Regions from separate parts of the Mesorhizobium sp. M7A.F.Ca.US.010.02.1.1 genome, predicted to be linked through region 1. Evidence: riboswitches for the same ligand, from Rfam matches in the RefSeq annotation. Region 1 holds a riboswitch; each other region holds the start of a gene.
The links. A riboswitch is a leader RNA that binds a small molecule or an ion and turns the genes downstream of it on or off. The one in region 1 is predicted to bind thiamine pyrophosphate.
Positions count from the first base shown of each region.

Region 2: linked by a shared signal. The riboswitch ahead of thiC (phosphomethylpyrimidine synthase ThiC) and the one ahead of thiB (thiamine ABC transporter substrate binding subunit) in region 1 are both predicted to bind thiamine pyrophosphate.
Region 3: linked by a shared signal. The riboswitch ahead of EOA19_RS20435 (YkoF family thiamine/hydroxymethylpyrimidine-binding protein) and the one ahead of thiB (thiamine ABC transporter substrate binding subunit) in region 1 are both predicted to bind thiamine pyrophosphate.

Region 1 is NZ_RZRV01000041.1:10,684-17,278, forward strand. It holds gene EOA19_RS28610 (ABC-F family ATP-binding cassette domain-containing protein) at 1-1,796, opposite strand, end outside; gene EOA19_RS28615 (thiamine diphosphokinase) at 1,798-2,442, opposite strand; TPP riboswitch at 2,530-2,644, shown strand; gene thiB (thiamine ABC transporter substrate binding subunit) at 2,688-3,686, shown strand; gene thiP (thiamine/thiamine pyrophosphate ABC transporter permease) at 3,930-5,549, shown strand; gene thiQ (thiamine ABC transporter ATP-binding protein) at 5,542-6,333, shown strand; gene EOA19_RS28640 (M48 family metalloprotease) at 6,589-6,595, shown strand, end outside.
Region 2 is NZ_RZRV01000027.1:46,848-53,442, reverse strand. It holds gene EOA19_RS23780 (thiazole synthase) at 1-407, opposite strand, end outside; gene thiS (sulfur carrier protein ThiS) at 409-606, opposite strand; gene thiO (glycine oxidase ThiO) at 575-1,576, opposite strand; gene thiC (phosphomethylpyrimidine synthase ThiC) at 1,573-3,408, opposite strand; TPP riboswitch at 3,512-3,628, opposite strand; gene EOA19_RS23755 (hypothetical protein) at 3,946-4,209, opposite strand; gene EOA19_RS23750 (metallophosphoesterase) at 4,701-6,038, shown strand; gene EOA19_RS23745 (hypothetical protein) at 6,041-6,595, shown strand, end outside.
Region 3 is NZ_RZRV01000019.1:90,512-97,106, forward strand. It holds gene EOA19_RS20415 (glycosyltransferase family 39 protein) at 32-1,582, shown strand; gene msrA (peptide-methionine (S)-S-oxide reductase MsrA) at 1,710-2,228, shown strand; gene EOA19_RS20425 (formyltransferase family protein) at 2,615-3,646, shown strand; gene EOA19_RS20430 (hypothetical protein) at 3,691-4,011, opposite strand; TPP riboswitch at 4,207-4,320, shown strand; gene EOA19_RS20435 (YkoF family thiamine/hydroxymethylpyrimidine-binding protein) at 4,311-4,919, shown strand; gene EOA19_RS20440 (ABC transporter permease) at 5,023-5,775, shown strand; gene EOA19_RS20445 (ABC transporter ATP-binding protein) at 5,772-6,539, shown strand; gene EOA19_RS20450 (ABC transporter substrate-binding protein) at 6,532-6,595, shown strand, end outside.

The sequences.
Region 1 (6,595 bases):
ATCTCCAGTTCCAGCCACTCTTCCTCCAGCGCCGCCAGCGTGGCGCGCTCCTTGTCGAGGGCGGCGATGGTTTTCTGGAAGGAGGCCGGGTCGCGCTCGTAATAGGCCGGATCGGCGATGTTGTTCTCCAGCCTTGAGATCGAAGCCGTCACAGCCTCGATTTTCTTGGGCAGCGATTCCAGCGCGAATTTCTGTTTGAACGACAGTTTCTTCGCCGGCCCCTTTGGCGCGGCCGCTTCACTTCTGGTCGTCACTGGCGCTTCGCCGTTTTCGGCCTTCGCACGCGCCTTGCGGTCGTCCAGCCTGGTGCCGCCGCGCTGCGCCAGCATGTCGGAGTAGCCGCCGGCATATTCGATCCAGCGGCCTTCACCATCCGGCGCGATCAGGCTGGTCACGGTGCGGTCGAGGAAATCGCGATCGTGGCTGACCAGGATGACGGTGCCGGCAAAGCCGGCGACCAGTTCCTGCAGCAGTTCCAGCGTCTCCATATCGAGATCGTTGGTCGGCTCGTCGAGCACCAGAAGGTTTGCCGGCCGCGCCAGCACCCGCGCCAGCAAGAGCCGTGCCCGTTCTCCGCCGGACAACTCGCGCACCGGCGTGCGTGCCTGCTCCGGCTTGAACAGGAAATCCTTCATGTAGGAGACGACGTGGCGCTGCTCGCCATTGATGACGAGGTTCTCGCCGCGCCCGTCGGTGAGATATTGCGCCAGCGTCTCCTGCGGGTCGACCGCCTCGCGCTTCTGGTCGAGCGTGGCGATCTCCAGATTGGTGCCGAGCCGCACCGAACCGACGTCCGGCTTCATCTCGCCGGTCAGCATCTTCAAGAGCGTCGTCTTGCCGGCGCCGTTCGGCCCGACCAGGCCGACGCGATCGCCGCGCTGGATGCGGGTCGAAAACCCCTTGACCACGGTGAGATCGCCAAAGCTCTTCTCGATGTTCTTCGCCTCGATCACCAGCTTGCCGGACTCGGCGGCGTCGCTCGCCACCATGGTCGCCGACCCTTCGGCACCGCGATGGCCGCGAAAACGCTGGCGCATGGTCTGCAACTCGCCGAGCCGGCGCATGTTTCGCTTGCGCCGCGCCGTCACGCCGTAGCGCAGCCAATGCTCTTCGCGAACGATCTGGCGGCCGAGTTTATGCTGCTCGCGCTCTTCTTCCTCCAGGACCAGGTCGCGCCATTCCTCGAAATGGCCAAAGCCCTTGTCCAGCCTGCGGGTCTGGCCGCGATCGAGCCAGATGGTGGCGCGCGACACACGTTCGAGAAAGCGGCGGTCGTGCGAGATGACGATCAGTGCCGAGGAGGTGCGGATGAGTTCTTCTTCCAGCCATTCGATGACCGAGAGGTCGAGATGGTTGGTCGGCTCATCGAGCAGCAGGATGTCTGGCTCCGGCGCCATCACGCGGGCAAGGGCAGCACGCCTCGCCTCGCCGCCCGACAGATCATTCGGACGTTCCTCACCCGACAGTCCGAGATGCTCCATCAGATAGCTGGCTCGGTAGGGATCGTCGGCGGGGCCAAGCCCGGCCTCGACATAGGCGCGGACGGTGGCAAAGCCCTCCATGTCCGGCATCTGCGGCAAATAGCGGATAGTTGCCGAAGGCTGGCGGAACACCTCGCCGTCCTGCGGCTCGATCAGGCCAGCGGCGATCTTCAGCAGGGTCGACTTGCCCGACCCGTTGCGGCCGACCAGTGCAATCTTGTCGCCGGCCGAAGCCGTCAAGGCGGCGCCGTCGAGCAGCGGCGTGCCGCCGAAGGTCAGTTTTATCCCGTCGAGGTTGAGAAGAGGCGGGGCCATGTCAGCTTTCAGGTAAGGGATAGGGATGAGCGAGCAGCATCGCGCGGCCATGGTCCAGTGCGATTTCGAGGCGGCCCTTGACCTCGTTGGAGATGGTCAGCGACGAACCGAACGCCACCTTGACGTGGTTCAGCGGCCATTTGGCGCCGGTGACGGTCAGGCCGGCGAGCTCGGAAAAGCCGAGCACCGAAAACAGCGTGCCATCGGCATAGTCGAAGCCGGCCGTTCCGCGCAGCAGGGGAATGCCCTCCTGGGCGCCGCTGGTCAGGAGCACATCAGTCCCGGCCTCGGCCAGCCGGAGGGCAAGCGCCAGATGCAGGAAAGCGTGGTCGGCGCGCTTGCCGCCGAAAGCACCGGCGAGCACCAGGCGGGTCGCGCCGCGCTCGAGTGCGGCGGCAATGGCCAGTTCGCCATCGGTCTGGTCCTTTTCCGCCGGGAAGGTCCGGCGCGGCACGGAAGCGAGATCGTCAGGCAGCTTGGCTGGCACGGAATCGAAATCGCCCACCCACAGTTCGGGCACGAGACCCAGCAGCCGCGCATGCCCGATGCCGGCGTCGGCGGCGATGACGCGGGAGCCTTCGGCCTGGCGGTCGAGCCGTGGCGTGCGGATGAGATCGCCGCCAAGCAGGATGGTGAATGTGCTCATATCGTGTGGCCCTTACCAGCCCGGCACGGGAAACGGAAGGCGGCAAACTCCCACTTGCATGGGGGATCGGCCCGGCCTATGTGTCGAAACGCTCTAACGGGGTGCCGGACGCGATCTTCGCGGACCGGCTGAGAGGCAGTCTCGCCAACCCGCTGAACCTGATCCGGTTTGTACCGGCGGAGGGATTAGACGTTTCGGACAGTCCGACGCCTCAATTCCTTTTAATTCGAACGAAGGAGGCGCCGATGCGCACGCATTTATACGCTCTAGTCTCAGCAATGGCCGTGGTCCTGTCCGGACCGGCCTTGGCCAAGGACAAACTCACCGTCTACACCTATGAGAGCTTTACCGCCGACTGGGGTCCGGGTCCCGTGGTGAAGAAGGAGTTCGAGGCCGAATGCGGCTGCGATGTCGAGTTCGTCTCGGTCGCCGACGGCGTCGCGCTGCTCAACCGCGTCAGATTGGAAGGCGCGTCGACCAAGGCCGATATCGTGCTTGGCCTCGACACCAATCTCACCGCCGATGCCAAGGCGTCAGGCTTGTTCGCGCCGCATGGCGGCGTAACTGATGTCAACGTGCCGGGTGGCTGGAGCGACGATACTTTTGTCCCCTTTGACTACGGATATTTCGCCGTCGTCTACGACTCCGAGAAGCTGAAGAACCCGCCGAAAAGCCTGAAAGAACTGGTCGAGGGCAGTGCCGATGACAAGATCGTCATCCAGGATCCGCGCACCTCCACGCCGGGCCTCGGTCTGCTTCTGTGGGTCAAGTCGGTCTATGGCGACAAGGCGCCCGAGGCCTGGGCCAAGCTCAAGGCGAAAGTGCTGACCGTGACGCCGGGCTGGAGCGAGGCCTATGGGCTGTTCACCAAGGGCGAGGCGCCGATGGTGCTGTCCTACACGACGTCGCCGGCCTACCACATGGTCGCCGAGAAGACAGAGCGCTATCAGGCAGCGTCGTTCGAGGAGGGCGAGTATTTGCAGATAGAAGTCGCGGGTATCACCACGGCGGGGGCCAAGAACCCGCTGGCGGCCAAGTTCATCGCCTTCATGACCGGGCCGAAATTCCAGGATGCCATCCCCGAGACCAACTGGATGTTCCCGGCCGGCAAGACCGACAAGCCGCTCAATCCGGCCTTCGACAAATTGGTCAAGCCGACCAAGACCTTGCTGTTCAGCCCCGACGAGGTCGCCGCCAACCGCAAGGCCTGGGTCGATGAGTGGCTGGCGGTGATGAGCAAGTAGGCTTGCGAGTTCTTTTGATGTTCGCGCCACTCCACCCCCCTCTGGCCTGCCGGCAATCTCCCCCTCAAGGGGGGAGATTGGCAGTGTCGTTGCTGGTTATAGTCCGGCAACGTTGGAGACTAGCGGAAGCATGGGTGGCGGCCGATCTCCTCCCTGGAGGGGGAGATGTCCGGCAGGACAGAGGGGGGCGCCAAGGAACGCAATCCTTTGTAATTGCCGCGATGGAAAGAATGGTGGTCCAGCGTGCAACGCGCGTCTGACCCCCGCATCACCGCTGGCACCCTCGCGCTCGCTGCAATCGCGCTGCTGATCGGCGGCGCGTTTGCCGGCCTGCTTTTCGAGGGCGCCCATGATTTCTCGGGCGCCTGGGCAGCCTTCGATCCCTATCTGCTTCGCGTCATTCGCTTCACGCTCTGGCAAGCGGCGCTCTCGACGCTGCTTTCGGTCATCCCGGCGCTGTTCGTGGCGCGCGCTCTGTCGCGACATCCACGTTTCTTCGGTCGCGCCTTCATCCTGCAGATATTCGCCGTGCCGTTGGCGCTGCCGGCTATTGTCGCAGCACTCGGCATCCTGGCGCTTTATGGCCGTGCCGGCTATTTCGCCGGCGTGTTTGCTGTGATCGGCGGGGGAAGCTGGCCGGGCATCTATGGCCTGTCCGGCATCCTCGTCGCCCATGTCTTCTTCAACCTGCCGCTGGCGACGCGGCTGTTCCTCGAGGCGCTGCAGACCATACCGGCCGACCAATGGCGGTTGGCGAGCCAGCTCGGCATGGCGGCGCGGCCGGCGTTCCGGCTAATCGAATGGCCAACGCTGCGCGCCGCACTGCCCGGCGTCGCCGGGCTGGTGTTCATGCTCTGCATCACATCCTTCACCATCGTGCTGACGCTCGGCGGCGGGCCGGCCGCGACGACGCTTGAGGTCGGCATCTACCAGGCGCTGCGCTTCGATTTCGATCCCGCCCGGGCCGTTACATTGACGCTGTTGCAGATCGCCTTGACCTTTATCGTTGTGCTGGCCCTAACGCGCCTGGGCGCCAATGTGGTCGGCGACACCAATTTGCCGGTCGCGCAACGCCGCTATCTCTCGGTCAATCGGAGCGAGACCTGGTTGAACGCGCTAGTCATCATCCTGGCGCTGCTGTTCGTCGTTGGGCCGATGGCGGCAACCGTGGTGGCCGGGCTGGGTGCGGACCTCGGCCGTTTGGCCAGAGAGGCCACTGTCCGGCAGGCAACGCTGACCAGCGCGGCGCTCGCCTTTCTGTCGGCGCTGCTTTCGGTGATGCTGTCGCTGGCGCTGACCATGGCGCGGCGGGCACTGGCGCTGAACCGCCGTGCCGGCGCAAAGACACTGCTCGAACGCGCCACCGATACAGGCGCCGGTTTTGTCCTTGTCGTGCCGCCGATCGTCGTCGGCGCCGGCTGGTTCGTGTTGCTGCGCCATGCCGGCGATGTCTTTGCCATCGCCCCGGTCATGGTCGTCACCGTCAATGCGGTGATGGCGATGCCGTTCGCCCTGCGCGCCGTGCGTCCCGCCTATGATGCGGCGAGCGAGCGTCACGAACGGCTCTGCGCACTGCTCGGCATTGCGGGCTGGAACCGGCTGATGCTGGTCGACTGGCCGTCGCTGCGGCGACCGCTCGCCACGGCCTTCGCTTTCGCCATGGCGCTGTCGCTCGGCGATCTCGGTGTCATTGCCCTGTTCGGCAGTGATTCCGTGCAGACATTGCCCTACCTTCTTCTGGCACGGATGGGCAGCTACCGCACCGAGGATGCCGCCGGCCTGGCACTGCTGCTCGGCTTCGTCTGTCTCGCGTTGATCGTGGCGGCGCACTGGCTGGGAAGGGAGAAGGTCCGCGATGCGTGAGAGGGCGGCCAACAGGCTCGAAAAGGGCGCGCCGGTGCGGCTGGACAATGTGTCGTTCAGTTATGGCAGCTATGGCGATGCGCCACTTGTCTTCGACGTCGAGTTCGCCACGGCGAAGATCACCGCCATCATGGGTCCGAGCGGTTCGGGCAAGTCGACACTGCTCAATCTGGTCGCCGGCTTCGAGACCCCACAATCGGGCCGCGTGCTGATCGGCGGGGCCGATGTCAGCACCGAGCCGGCCTCGGCGCGGCCGGTGTCGATGGTGTTCCAGGAGAACAATCTCTTCGCGCATCTTTCCGTCGAGCAGAATGTCGGGCTCGGCCGCTCGCCCTCCCTGGGACTGACCGAGGCGGACCGCGCCGCGGTCGCCGAGGCGCTTGCGCGCACCGGTCTCGCGGGCAAGGAGAAACGCCTACCGCGCGAGCTCTCCGGGGGCGAACGCCAGCGCGTCGCACTGGCCCGCGTGCTGGTGCGCGACCGACCGGTGTTGCTGCTCGACGAGCCCTTTGCTTCGCTCGGACCCGCTTTGCGCGACGAGATGCTGGATCTGGTTGCTGCCGTTCATGCCGAACGCGCCATGACGGTGCTATTTGTCACCCACCAGCCCGAGGATGCACGCCGCATCGGCGAGCACATGGTGTTTGTCGACAATGGGTTGGTGGCCGCAACCGGCAAGGCTGATGATTTCTTTACCGGGGCTGGTCCGGAGGCGTTCCGGCGCTATATCGGCGCGGGTGCTGGATATTCCACATCACGCGATGTTGCCCGGAAGCGGACATAATTTACGGTCAAACCGGCTCCAGGCGATGTGGCGTTTGCTTGCCATGACCGGGGGAGTGTGGCTAGGTCGCCCTACCGGTCCTGCACAGGCCGTGATTTGCCTGCAGTATCCGCCGCCGCCCTAAGGGACGGGCACGGATGCTGCAGCAGTTTGAGATAGCGCATGACACGTTCCGAAGATCGCCCCCGATTTTCGTGATCATGCGCCGGGACCCGAAAGGAAGCCGTTCTGGCGATCGGCGCTAACACATTGGGAATGAAAC
Region 2 (6,595 bases), on a different contig from region 1:
ACGAGATCGTCGGTGGTATAGGGGAATACCGCAAAGCCGTCCTCGCACAGGATGCGGGCGGCTTCAACCAGACCGAACACATCCGGCTGTAGCGTGTCGTGATTGCCGATCACTTCGAGCTTGATCCAGTTGGTGCCGAAGACCTCGCGCGCCATTTTCGCGGTGGTGACGGCTTCCTTGACGGAGAGGCAGCCGGCGGTATTGGGCAGGGTTCTGGCGCCCAGCGAGCGGATCAACGACCAGAATTGTTCGCCGGCCCTACCGCCCGCCATCTCACGCCGCAACGAGACGGTCACCACCGACGTGCCCGATGCCTTGACTGCATCGGCAAGGATGGCCGGCGAAGGATACTGAGCCGTGCCGAGAAGCAGGCGCGACGAAAGCTCGGTTCCATAAAGCTCCAACATGCTAGCCGCCCTGCATGGGCGAGAGGATTTCGATCCGGTCGCCGTCGCTCAACTGGAACTCCGCGCGGTTGGCTTTGTGCACGAGGTCGCTGTTGACGGCGGTGGCGAGCCAATCGCCCTCATAGTCGAGCGCGGCAAGCAACTCGGCCAGCGTGGTGGCGGCAATCTCACGCGCCTCGCCGTTGACCATCAGTTTCATGAGCATGCTCCTTGGTTCTGTCTTGACTGAAAACCAGGTCGGCAGCCTGGCGCGCCATGGCGGGGGCGAGGAGAAAACCGTGACGATAAAGACCGTTGATCGCGATGATCTCACCGTCTGTTTCGACGCGTGGCAAATTGTCGGGAAATGCCGGACGGACACCCACACCGGTTTCAACGATCTCGGCCTCACCAAAGGCCGGATGGAGGGCATGGGCGGCGCCCAGCAGCTCCATCATGGAACGCGCCGTCACCGGTCCGGCGCTCTGGCTTTCAATCATCGTCGCTCCGATCATGAAACGGTGATCGGTGCGCGGCACGGCATAAAGCGGAAAGCGTGGATGAAGCAAACGGACCGGCCGCGACAGCGAGACATCAGGCGTGCGAAGGATCAGCATTTCGCCGCGAACACCGCGCAGCCTGTCATCGGCCGCTGCCATTCCCATGCAGTCTATCTGACGGGCGAATCCCGAAACAGGCCGGGCGTCGCAGCCGAAGTGGAATTTGACACCCATGGTCGCAAGCTTGTCATGAAGTGCCGCCATCGCCGGGCGTGGGTCGAGGTGAGCCTCGTCGGGGAAGAGCAATCCACGCCGGAAGCGGCCGGCGAGGTCGGGTTCCAGGAGCGCAATTTCGTTTTCATCGACGCGCCGATGCCCTGACGTGCGACTGGCGAACCGGTCAAGCTCACCGGCATCACGCGGCGCGGCCACGACCAATGTCCCGGCCCGTGTCACCTGACCCGACAGCACCGCATCCCACCAGTCGGCAGCATCGCGTCCGAGATCCAGCACCGGCTGCTCCGCGCTTTCGCGCTCGCACCATGGCGCCAGCATGCCGCCGGCGAACCACGACGCGTTGCCACCAAGGCCATGCCGCATCTCGGCGACGGTGACCGTCGCGCCGCGGGCGGCGAGTTCGAAAGCGACGGTGAGGCCGGCAACGCCGGCCCCTTTGACGAGCACCCTCATGATGGTTTGGGAGCCTCTGGCACGACCGGTACGCCAGTCTCGTCCGCCTGCATGTAGAGATCGCCGCCCTCCCGGTATTTTGCCGCCATTGCCGCCATGCCTTCCTTCTGGGCCTCGGCACGGATGTCGTGGGAAATGCGCATGGAGCAGAATTTCGGCCCGCACATCGAACAAAAATGTGCCAGCTTGTGCGCCTCCTTGGGCAAGGTCTGGTCGTGGAAGGACCGTGCGGTTTCGGGGTCGAGCGACAGGTTGAACTGGTCCTCCCAGCGGAACTCGAAGCGCGCGCGCGAAAGGGCATCATCCCTGGTTTTCGCTGCCGGATGGCCCTTCGCCAGATCGGCTGCATGGGCGGCTATCTTGTAGGTGATCACGCCAATCTTGACGTCGTTGCGGTCGGGAAGGCCGAGATGCTCTTTCGGCGTGACGTAGCAAAGCATTGCGGTGCCGAACCAGCCTATCATGGCGGCACCTATCCCTGAGGTGATGTGGTCATAGCCCGGCGCGATGTCGGTCGTCAGCGGCCCCAACGTGTAGAACGGCGCCTCACCGCACACTGCGAGCTGCTTGTCCATGTTCTGCTTGATCTTGTGCATGGGGACATGGCCCGGGCCTTCGATCATCACCTGGCAGTCCTTTGCCCAGGCAATCTTGGTGAGTTCTCCAAGTGTTTCCAGTTCGGCGAATTGCGCCGCGTCGTTCGCATCGGCGATTGAACCGGGACGAAGGCCGTCGCCGAGCGAGAAGGAGACGTCATAGGCTCTGGCGATGTCGCAGATCTCCTCGAAATGCTCGTAGAGGAAGCTCTCCCGGTGATGGTGCAGGCACCATTTGGCCATGATCGAGCCGCCGCGCGAGACGATGCCCGTGACCCGGTCGACGGTCAGCGGGATGTAGTGCAGCCGCACGCCGGCGTGGATGGTGAAATAGTCGACGCCTTGCTCGGCCTGCTCGATCAGCGTGTCGCGGTAGACCTCCCAGTTCAGATCCTCGGCGATGCCGTTGACCTTTTCCAGCGCCTGATAGAGCGGCACCGTACCGATCGGCACCGGCGCATTGCGCACGATCCAGTCGCGGATGTTGTGGATGTTGCGGCCGGTCGACAGGTCCATCACCGTGTCCGCGCCCCAGCGGATAGCCCAGACCATTTTTTCGACCTCTTCGGCCATCGACGATGTGACAGCCGAGTTACCGATGTTGGCGTTGATCTTGACCAGAAAATTGCGACCGATGATCATCGGCTCGCTCTCGGGATGATTGATGTTGGCGGGAATGATTGCGCGCCCGCGCGCCACCTCGTCGCGCACGAATTCGGGTGTGACGAAATCTGGGATCGCCGCGCCGAAGGCTTCGCCGTCGCGTTGCAGCTTGCCGCGCATCACCTCGCGGCCGAGATTCTCGCGGATGGCTACGAACTCCATTTCTGGCGTGATGATGCCGGCGCGCGCATAGGCAAGTTGGGTCACCGCCTTGCCCTGCTTGGCCTTGAGCGGCCGATTGCGTATCGGAAATTCCGGTGTCAGGCGCTCGCCGGTGGCGAATCCATTGTCTTCCGGCCGGACGTGGCGGCCGTCATAGGCTTCGACATCGCCACGCGCCGTGACCCATTCGTGGCGAAGCCGGGCAAGGCCTTTTTCGATGCTGGTTTCGACTGATGGATCGGTGTAGGGGCCGGACGGATCGTAGACGGTGACGGGCGGTTCGCCGGCCGTCGGATGGACGGAAATCTCGCGCATCGGCACCCTGATCTGCGGGTAGAGGACGCCGGGCTTGTGGATTTTCCGCGAGGCGGGCAGTGGTCCCGTCGATACGGCGGGGGTGAGGGCATTCATCGTGAGGCTCCTTTGCTCATGCATTGGAGACCCAGTTCTGTGCCGGAAGGATGAAAAGACGCTTCTGTAGACCTGCTGCAACAGGACCTCGGGCGTAAACTCCCGCAAAGCGCTTGCACCGTCCCTACGCCAGTATGAACTGGATCAGGTTCAACGGGTCACTGCGCCGCGAAAGCCAGCAGTATCTCAGCCCCTTGCCGGGACTCCCCTGGTGAATGCCTTAGGTTGAACGGGCTGACGCTATCTTGTCAAGCGCATTCGGGCGCCTTCGGCCGGTGGCGACGACCGGCGGCCAGCCGGGCGGAGAGCTCGCGCATGCATCGGGGACAAGTCACGCCCCGTAGACCGGGGCTGAATGGCCAAAGCCTCATTCGCTTCGTGAAGGATGGAGAAACTGTATTGGCCATGTGCGCGTATCGACCAAGTAGCTCAGGCGGTCACGGATGTGGTTATTCTGGTCGAAGGTGACGAACGGCCTTGGGGGTCACCTCCTTTAGGATTCAGAGGTTGGAAGACGGCTTCTCGCGATCACGGCCATCAGGAAATACCTGTCTTCGGCTCAACCTCGACATGGCGTCCGATCGACCGCAGATATACAGCTATCTCGTTCATGAGATGATCGCGTTCGCCGTAGATTTCAGCAATCCTACGCAGCTGTGGCTCGACGGCCCTCCGTTGCGCTGGCGTGAAATCAGCATCGCCAAAGACGTATCCCAAGTTGCCAATCGCGCAAATTTTGCAGCCGGCGTCCACAACTGCTTGTACGAATGCCGGAATGTCTTTTTCTTGCATGGTCTTCATGTCGAACCTCTCGTGAATGGCGTGCTTGCGCCCCAATCTGCCTTTTCAGCGTGTCCTCTGGGCGGCGCAAGCCCTGAGCGTGACTGTGCACGGGCAACCTCGACTATCCCATCTGCCACGCTCTTTAGAATCGGTGGGGTCTGGTGATCGCAGGCTGGGCCACTCAAAAGCCTGCAAGAAGAAAGTCATGGCGACCATTGCTCAAGATCGCAAGGGTGCGTGCAAGACCTTCCGTTGGCAGTCATGCACGCTCGCTCAGAGATAGTCCGGCCGCGGAAATTCTCCCTTATTCGTAAGAAAGCTCATTGAGCAACTGGGCATTGAGCAACTGGGTCTCACGTCACGGGTCTCGTGTGCTTCACAGCCGAAAAATAGCCGCCGTGGCAATTCTCGAAAAGTGCAGGCTACCTCGTTAAGGACACTGCGGATGATCGTTCGCGCTTGGCAAAAGCGAACGGATTAGTCTATGGCTCTCGGCAGGGGGGCGAGTTATGCGGCGGGTGCGAATCCTTCAAGTAGGCGATATTCACTATCCGGACTGGCATCCTTCCTCTAGCAACATCGATGCCAAGGATAGCAAGTTCGCTCCGAAAATAACGCAGAAGCTACGCGCGTCTTCGCTGCGTGCCGTCTTGACGAAACTTCGGCGGCTGACGACTTCGAAGCCCTTGGATTCGATCGCCTTCATGGGGGATTTCACGAGCCGTGGCGACAAGACCTTCATTGCTTCGGCATTCCAGCATTTCACGTTGCTCTGCCGCGCACAGGGACGCAGTTCAAAGGCGCTTCCGTTGATATTCGTACCGGGAAATCACGATGTGAACCGTGATGACGCGCGCGAACTTGGACCGACTGAGAAATTCAGCGAAATGGCGAGTTTAGCCGCCCGCTTGGGTTGGCAGACCGTTCCCGTGGACCAACCCGTGCACTTCAGACTTCCGACAGGATCCGCAGGCGCAAACTTCATCCTCGTCAACACAGCGATAGGCAGTTGGGAGCTTCAAAACCTTCCCGCGTTCCTTCGTGATCGTCTCGAGGCACTCAGTCCTTCTACAGAGCCTCTAGATCTCGGCTCGCCGGACATCTCGGGACATTCGCCCGCGACACCTCCCAGCGATCCAGACAAGGAGGCGTCCGACGACGAGTATTACGGTCAGATGGACACGCCATACATCTCGCGTGAGATGCTTGCAGGCCTACAGGAATTGCTCCAGCAGCCCGACATGCGTTACGGCATCATAATCGGCCATCACAATCTGCTGCCACAAAAGACTCCGCGCATTACGCCATACGCGGAGATGCTCAACAGCGGATTTGTCAGAACTCAGCTGCTGCAGGGCAACAAGCCTATCGTCTACCTGCATGGACACATACATGCTGATCCGGTCGAGATCGTCAACGATCCAAGGTTTCCGGACGGCAAATTGATCTGCATCTCAGCACCAGAGATACAGTCAGGTTTCAATGAGCTCGTCTTCTTCACGACCGATCAGGGAGAGCTCGTCGGCATCCGACTTATACCCTACCGCACCAATGTCGCCGACGGGACGGTCATGGAAGGCGAACATTGCTTTATTTCGACCATGTCCAACGGCAAGGCCTTTCTGAACAACGACACGTTTGACCTGCTGCGCCGACTGCGCGACCATGCCACCAGGCGCGGGAATGGGTTACTCTTCTGGGACGAGATCACTGAGATTGCTGCCTCCGCCGAGCTCGGGCTAGATCTGGAAGACTCTCTTCTGATGCTCCAAGCGGCGCGCTTCATCGAGATAGACGGCCTCACCAAGGCAAACTCGGCTTGGCGCATTAAGGTAAGGGACGAATAGCGATGGAGAATCCGTTCGGCCCCAACAGGATCGAGTACGAAAGCCGCCCGATACTGTGGTTCAGTCAGAAGTCGGCGTTGATTTCTGCCGCCGCCAAGCCGGTCTTCGTCGCAGGGACGAGAGGCAGCGGCAAGACCAGCATTCTTCGCTCGCTTTCCACAGTCCATATTCTTGAAGACAAAAGTCTCTCGGACCAAGTCGGCAAGCTCGCTTGGTATGGCGTCTTCTTCCAGCTCAATGAGACATTCTCGCCCCTAATCGACAACGCCGTTCTGAACCTCATTCCGGAGCGGATACGCTTCGACACGGCCGCCGTGATCCCGCGGCAATTCGTAATCTTCTCTCACTATCTGGAGCTGAAGATAGTCGAACGCCTGCTCGAGAGCATCGGCCAGCTCAGACGCGACGGCCACTTGAAATACCGGGCCTCCGAAGATAGGGACGTCGCCCTGGCACTGCATCGCGAAGTGCTGCACTTCATACCCCAACCTGCCCGTCTCGACTTCTTCAGCATCGATGAGCTGCGGGGTGGGATAACCCGGTACGTCGACGAATGC
Region 3 (6,595 bases), on a different contig from region 1:
TATCCACCGCATGACGCGAATCGACGAACCCATGAACGGTTGGCTGCCGGTCGGCAGTTCTGTTCCAGGCGACTGGCGGCAGTCGTCGATCTGGCCGGGTCTGATGCGCTATCCAGAAGCCGGCCTGGCGCTTTTATGCCTGACGCAGATCCTGTGCTGGACCGTGGTTCCGGCGCTTGTCGATGCCGCCCCGCCCGGCGATGTCGTCGAGAGCTTCATGTGGGGCCGCGAATGGGTGCTTTTGACCTACAAGCATCCGCAGCTCCCCGGCTGGCTGCTCGAGATCAGCCATCTTCTGACCGGATCGTTCCGCTGGCCGCAATATCTGCTCGCCCAGCTTGTCGTCTCGGCGACCTTCGTCTTCGTCTACCTGCTGGCCCGCGACATGCTCGGGAGAACCCGCGCGCTGGCCGCCGTGCTTTTGATGCCGTCATTGTATTTCTTCGGCTGGCCGACACCGCAGTTCAATCATGATTACGCGCAGATGCCCTTCTGGGCCGCAATCTGCTGGCTGCTGTGGCGTGCGGGCCGTGGCGGTGGGCCGGGCTGGTGGCTGCCGCTCGGACTGGTGTCGGGCGTCGGGCTCTATGCCAAGTTTTCCACCGGGTTGCTGTTGCTCTTCGGGGCGATCTGGCTGTTGTCGGACACACGGGCACGCAACCGGCTCGCCACGCCCTGGCCCTGGCTTGGGCTCGCGGTTTTCCTCGCCGTCGCCGCGCCGCTGGCCGTCCAGCTCTACCGCATCGATTTCCTGCCGCTGACCTATGTCGCCGGCCGCGATGAATGGGTGTTGGTCCACCGCGCCCGCCTTTACTATATCGGTGTCCAAATGGCGGGGCTCTGCGGCTTATTGCTGGTGCTGTCGATATCGGGGCTGTTGCGGCGTTCGCCCGCGCCGGAACAGCCCATCGAGCGCGGCGCGCTGGCCTATCTCGTGTGGATGGGGCTTGGTCCGGCGGTGCTTGTCATGGTGGCTTCGCTGTTCACCGGCGCCGGCGAGGCGTGGGGCGCGCCGATGTACAATCTGGTCGGCGTTGTGGCGCTCGCCTTGCTGGGTCATCGGCTCGGCGCCGTCGAACTGCGACGGCTGGCGATCTGCGCGTTCGCCTGCATCCTCGGCATGTCCGGTGCCTATGCGGGCATCCGCTGGACGAGTTGCAATTTGCGCGGGCGCATGGATGCCGTCTGCTGGCCAGCGCGGCAGATTTCGGACGAAGCCGAGGCGGTCTGGCACGCGGCGGTGCCCGGTCGGCTCGACATCGTCGGCGGCGATACCCGCATCGCGTTGCTGGCGGGCCTCAACGCCTATGACAAGCCGTCGATCTTCACCGACCTCGACATGCGGCTCGCCCCCTGGATCACCAGCCAGCGGCTGCGCGATCACGGCATGCTCCTGGTCTGGCCCGGGAGCGGCGTGCCACCTCGGCTGCTGGCGTGGCTGGGCAACATCCCCGTCAAGACCGTTCTTTTCGACTGGTCGCTCAGGGCACCACCGGTGGCGATCAGCTTTGCCGCCATTCCGCCTGGCCTGAAGCTACCGGGTTTGATCGACAGCCTCGCCCAAAACGAGCAACTGAAGTAGATCCACCGCGTCCGCTGGACGAAGCAGGTGACAATGCCCATTTATGGCGAGACCACTTGCTTTTACGCAATTCCAGACGGAAAACCGCTACACACTTTTCCTGGAATTGCTTTTGAGGAGACGTGACATGGCGACTTCGACCGAACGTGCAGTCCTTGCCGGCGGCTGTTTCTGGGGCATGCAGGATTTGATACGGCGCTATCCCGGCGTCATCTCCACCCGTGTCGGCTACAGCGGCGGCGACGTGCTCAACGCCACCTACCGCAACCACGGCACCCACGCAGAAGCCATCGAGATCAATTTCGATCCGGCCATCATAAGCTTTCGCACGCTGCTGGAACGCTTTTTCCAGATCCACGATCCGACGACCCGCAACCGCCAGGGCAACGATGTCGGGACGAGTTATCGCTCGGCGATCTATTACACCAGCGACGAACAGAAGCGCGTCGCCGAGGACACCATCGCCGATGTCGATGCCTCGGGCCTGTGGCCGGGCAAGGTCGTCACCGAAGTCGCACCCGTTGGTCCATTCTGGGAAGCCGAGCCCGAGCATCAGGACTATCTGGAGAAATATCCCAACGGATACACCTGCCACTTCGTCAGGCCAGGCTGGAAGCTGCCGGTTCGCGAGACGGCGGTTTCGTAGATTCGCAACTGCGATTTGCCCTGCATTGCTGCTCGACGGTGTCGTCGAGCAGATCATCGCATCCAAACCCCTTCAGTCAGCGCGTCTTGTCGCGTGGTGAAGCCATCGAGCTTTCACCAATGTGCGAAAGCGCCCTTCGAACACCTTCGTCAACGGCGAATGCGGTGCGGTAGGCAAACACGGTCAGGCGGTTGACAGCCTGCCGTATCGCGGTCCAATTGCGCAGGAAGAGTTGATTTCGGGAGACGGGCCGTGAAAAAAGTTTACGAAAAGCCAGTGTTTGTAAAACGCGAGCGTCTTTCGGTTGTAACTGCCTTGGCATCGCCTTCCACTCAGCCGACCTGACAAGCTCGCCCTGATCTGTCGGCCCGTTTGAGCCGCCGAAGATGAGGCCGATCGAATCGACCGATCACTCGGAGCCGATCACAGCCGTTTTTGTCCTCGATATCTCTAACTATACGGGGCCTCTGCTCGCCGGCTGGCTAGAGGCTGGAAATGCAATTGGCGCGATCATCGTGCCCGGGTTCCGGCGTCGTCCCACCGGTTTCAGCATTGGCAATTTCCGGCGAAGGCTTCAACGCAAGCTGCTGCTCAGGCGGTTTATCGGTAACACGCCTGTCAAGTTTATCGAATTTGGCCGCCCTTACGATTGGAATGCGCTTGGTCGGCAATTGTCTGACGTCCGCGCCGATGTGCTGGTCTGCTACACTTTGCCTGTCTTGATCCCTCAAGAGGTTCTTGGCCATTTTTCCAAAGGCGGGGTCAACCTCCACCCGGCGCTGCTCCCCGACTATCGAGGGCCCCACCCGATCCAGCGCTTGGCCGTGGACGGCCGGTATGCGGCTCATGGCGGCGTCACGCTCCACAAGATGTCCGCCGGTTTTGACGAGGGTGACATTCTCGGGCAGGTGCCGTTTTCCGAAGCTGACTGGACATCGAGAGAAGCCTTGGTCGACAGCACGGCAACCGCTATGCGGATTCTGGTGAGCGAGGCGGTGCCGGCCTACTGCCGGGGGCTGTTGTCAGGAATGCCGCAGCCGAAAGGCGACTTCGTCTGGGCGCGGCTTCAGCCCAGCCACCTGATAATCTCGCCGGCCATGTCGGTCGAGCATGTTGTACGGCTATGGCATGTGCTTGGCCTTCTGCCAGGCATCTATCTTGAAATCGGAACGCGCAAAGTCAGGCTGGGATTCCAGATCAGAAGGCTGGGGCCCTGCACAGGAAAGGCTCCGGTCAGGCGGTGGGGAACAGTGGAATTCGATCTCGCCAACGGTCGGGTCCTGTATTTTACCTACGGTAGAGTGCTCAAACGGCTGCTCAATTCAAAACACCTATTTTCGCGCCCGCCCGCCGGGAAACCCGCTCCAGAAATCCGGCTGTTCGGCAAAGCGAGTGCTGCGGACCAGAAAAACGGATGAAGTCGCTGGGCGATGCCCAGCGGCTTCATCCGTTTGCGACGTGGTTACTTGCCACAATGATTATCGTTTACCGTTGGCGCCGTCGCGTTACCATCGGCGTCCGGCTGCGCGCCTTGCGGGTTGGTCGGGCAATTCTGATCCGCGTTCGAATTCATGTCCCCTACCGTGCCAGTCGTGCTGTTGGTCGTGCCCGGGTCGACAGTGTCCGGCTCGATCGTATTCGGGGAAGCCGGCGTGTTCGGCTCAACCGTCACCGACTTGCCGCTGCCGCTTCCATTTGCGTTGTTGCTGCCGGCGCTTTGCGCCATGGCTGACGTGGCCAGACCAATGGTGAGAACCGAAGCTGCGAGGATTTTCATGAACATGGTTTGTCTCCATTTCTGTGAAGTCGTCGCTTATTTTCTACGAAAGTGATCGCGTTGCGACTGTGAGGACAACCGGTCGCGGCGGCGAAGGTTCCCGACAAAATTCCGCTCAGGCGCACCGTGACTGGCGCAATGCTTTTGGCGCAGTGCTCTGAAAAAACGGCTTTCCCTTGAACTCGAATGATGCTTTAAGGCGCACATCCACAGGGGTGCTCCGTACGGTCGGGGCTGAGACGGGGGCGGCAAGCCCACAGACCCTAGAAGCTGATCTGGGTAATACCAGCGGAGCGAGGCGGGCGATGTTTTCAGGCGCACAGATTTCCCTATACCCCATGACCGACGATTTCGTCGGTGTCATTCTTGGCGCGCTCGGTGCGCTCGATCCCTGGCGCGACAAGCTCAGGATCGAGACCGACGACATCTCGACCTTGCTGGTCGGGCCGCCCGAAGTGCTGTTTCCCGCCATGCGTGACCTCTTCGTGGCGGCGGCACGCAGCGGCAAACATTGCGTGTTGTCGGCCACCATCTCGCGCGGGTGCCCTGGCGAACCGGATGATCCGATCTGCCGCTCCGATGCACTTGGCGGGCCTGTCGGGTCGCTCGGCCCGCGCAAGGATGCGGCCATCGCGGCGGTGCGCAATGCTGCTGCCACCGGCCAGCCGGCGGCGGCGCAGTTCTCGCTCTATGTGATGGGCACCGACGACCACATGGACGAGATCTACGGCTGCATCGATTTTCTCAAGCAGTCCGGCGTCTATGAGCGTTCTAAGCATTTCTGCACGAAACTGCGCGGTGATGCCGGTGCGATCTTTTCGGCGCTGGACGAGGCCTTCTGCCGCTTCGGACCAGGCGCCGGCCACGTAACCCTCGACGTCACGGTCTCGGCCAACAGCCCGTCGGCTGTCTGAGCCAGCCGCGCTTTCGCGCTGCCGTCAAAGGTTGTCTCCCGTGGCCACATCATCAGTCGCTTCGCGCCCGATCGCGGGTCTTCTTGTCAAGGCAATGCCGGCCATGATCTCGGTCGGTTTGCTCCTAGTGGCGTGGGAGCTTTATGCCACCTATTCCGGCATCAGGCCGACGATACTGCCGGCGCCGTCGCGCGTTTTCGAGCAAGCGCTGCTCAATCGCCAGGCGCTGGCCGACAACGCCATTCCGACCATCGGCGCCACGCTGCTCGGCTTTGCCTGTTCGCTCAGCGCCGCCTTCGTGCTGTCGATGCTGGTCGACTTCTTCCAGCCGCTGCGGCGTGCGCTGTTTCCCGTCTTAATCGTCAGCCAGACCTTGCCGCTGGTGGCGATCGCGCCGCTGGTGGTGCTGTGGTTCGGCTTCGGGCTGGCGCCCAAGATCATGCTGGTGGCGCTGGTTACCTTCTTTCCGATGCTGGTTGCATTGGTCGAGGGTTATGAGTCGACCGAGGCCGAGATCGGGCAAATGCTCCGCGCCATGGGGGCAGGGCGCTGGCGCATCTTCGTGCTGGCGCGGCTGCCTTCGGCGCTGCCCTATTTCTTTGCTGGGTTGAGGATCTCCATCACCTATGCCGTGGTCGGCGCGATCTTCGCCGAATATGCCGGTGCCGCGAAGGGGCTGGGCATCTATATGCTCAACGCCAAGAACAATTTCCGCCCTGACCTGGTTCTTGCCGCCGTCGGAGTGAGCGCTGCCCTGACCCTTGTCCTGTTCGGGTTGACTGTACTGCTGCAGCGCCTTGCGATGCCCTGGGAGCGGGCCGGCAAGGAAACCGCCGGGAAGGGAGCCTGGCGATGAGCCGGCTGGAACTGCGGTATGTGCGCAAGGCGTTCGGTGGGCTCGACGTGCTGGCCGATATTTCGCTTAGCGTCGGCGCTGGTGAATTCGTCTCGATCCTTGGACCCTCGGGCGCCGGCAAATCGACGCTCTTTCAGCTTCTGACCGGCGCCGAGCATGGCGAGGGCGAGATGTTGTTCGACGGCGCGCCGCTCGACGACCACGGCAGGCATTTCGCCTTCATGCCGCAGCGTGACGCGCTGATGCCGTGGCGGCGCATCCTCGACAACGCGACGCTCGGGCTCGAAGTCCAAGGCATGAGGAGACAGGCGGCGCGGGTGCGCGTTGCGCCGTTGTTTGCCGAATTCGGGCTTGCCGGCTTCGAGCGGCATTTTCCAGCGCAACTGTCCGGCGGTATGCGCCAGCGCGCGGCCTTGCTGCGCACGGTGGTGCAGCAACGCGACATGCTTTTGCTCGACGAGCCGTTCGGCGCGCTCGACGCGCTGACCCGCACGGCCATGCAGCGCTGGCTGGAACAGATGTGGCGGCATCATCGCTGGACGGCGCTCCTGATCACCCATGACGTGCGCGAAGCCGTGTTCCTGTCCGACCGCATCTATGTGCTGTCGGCGCGCCCGGCCCGCATCGTGCGTGAAATTAAGGTGCCGCTGCCGCGCCCGCGCAGCCTTGGCGGCGATGCCGCGCGCCAGGCAAGTACGCTCGAGGCCGAGATTCTCGACATCATCGTCAACGCCACCCCATCCAAAGGACACGATCATGACTGACTTGACGCGCCGGCAGGCCTTGTTGCTGACCCTTGCCACAGGCCTTCCGCTCATTG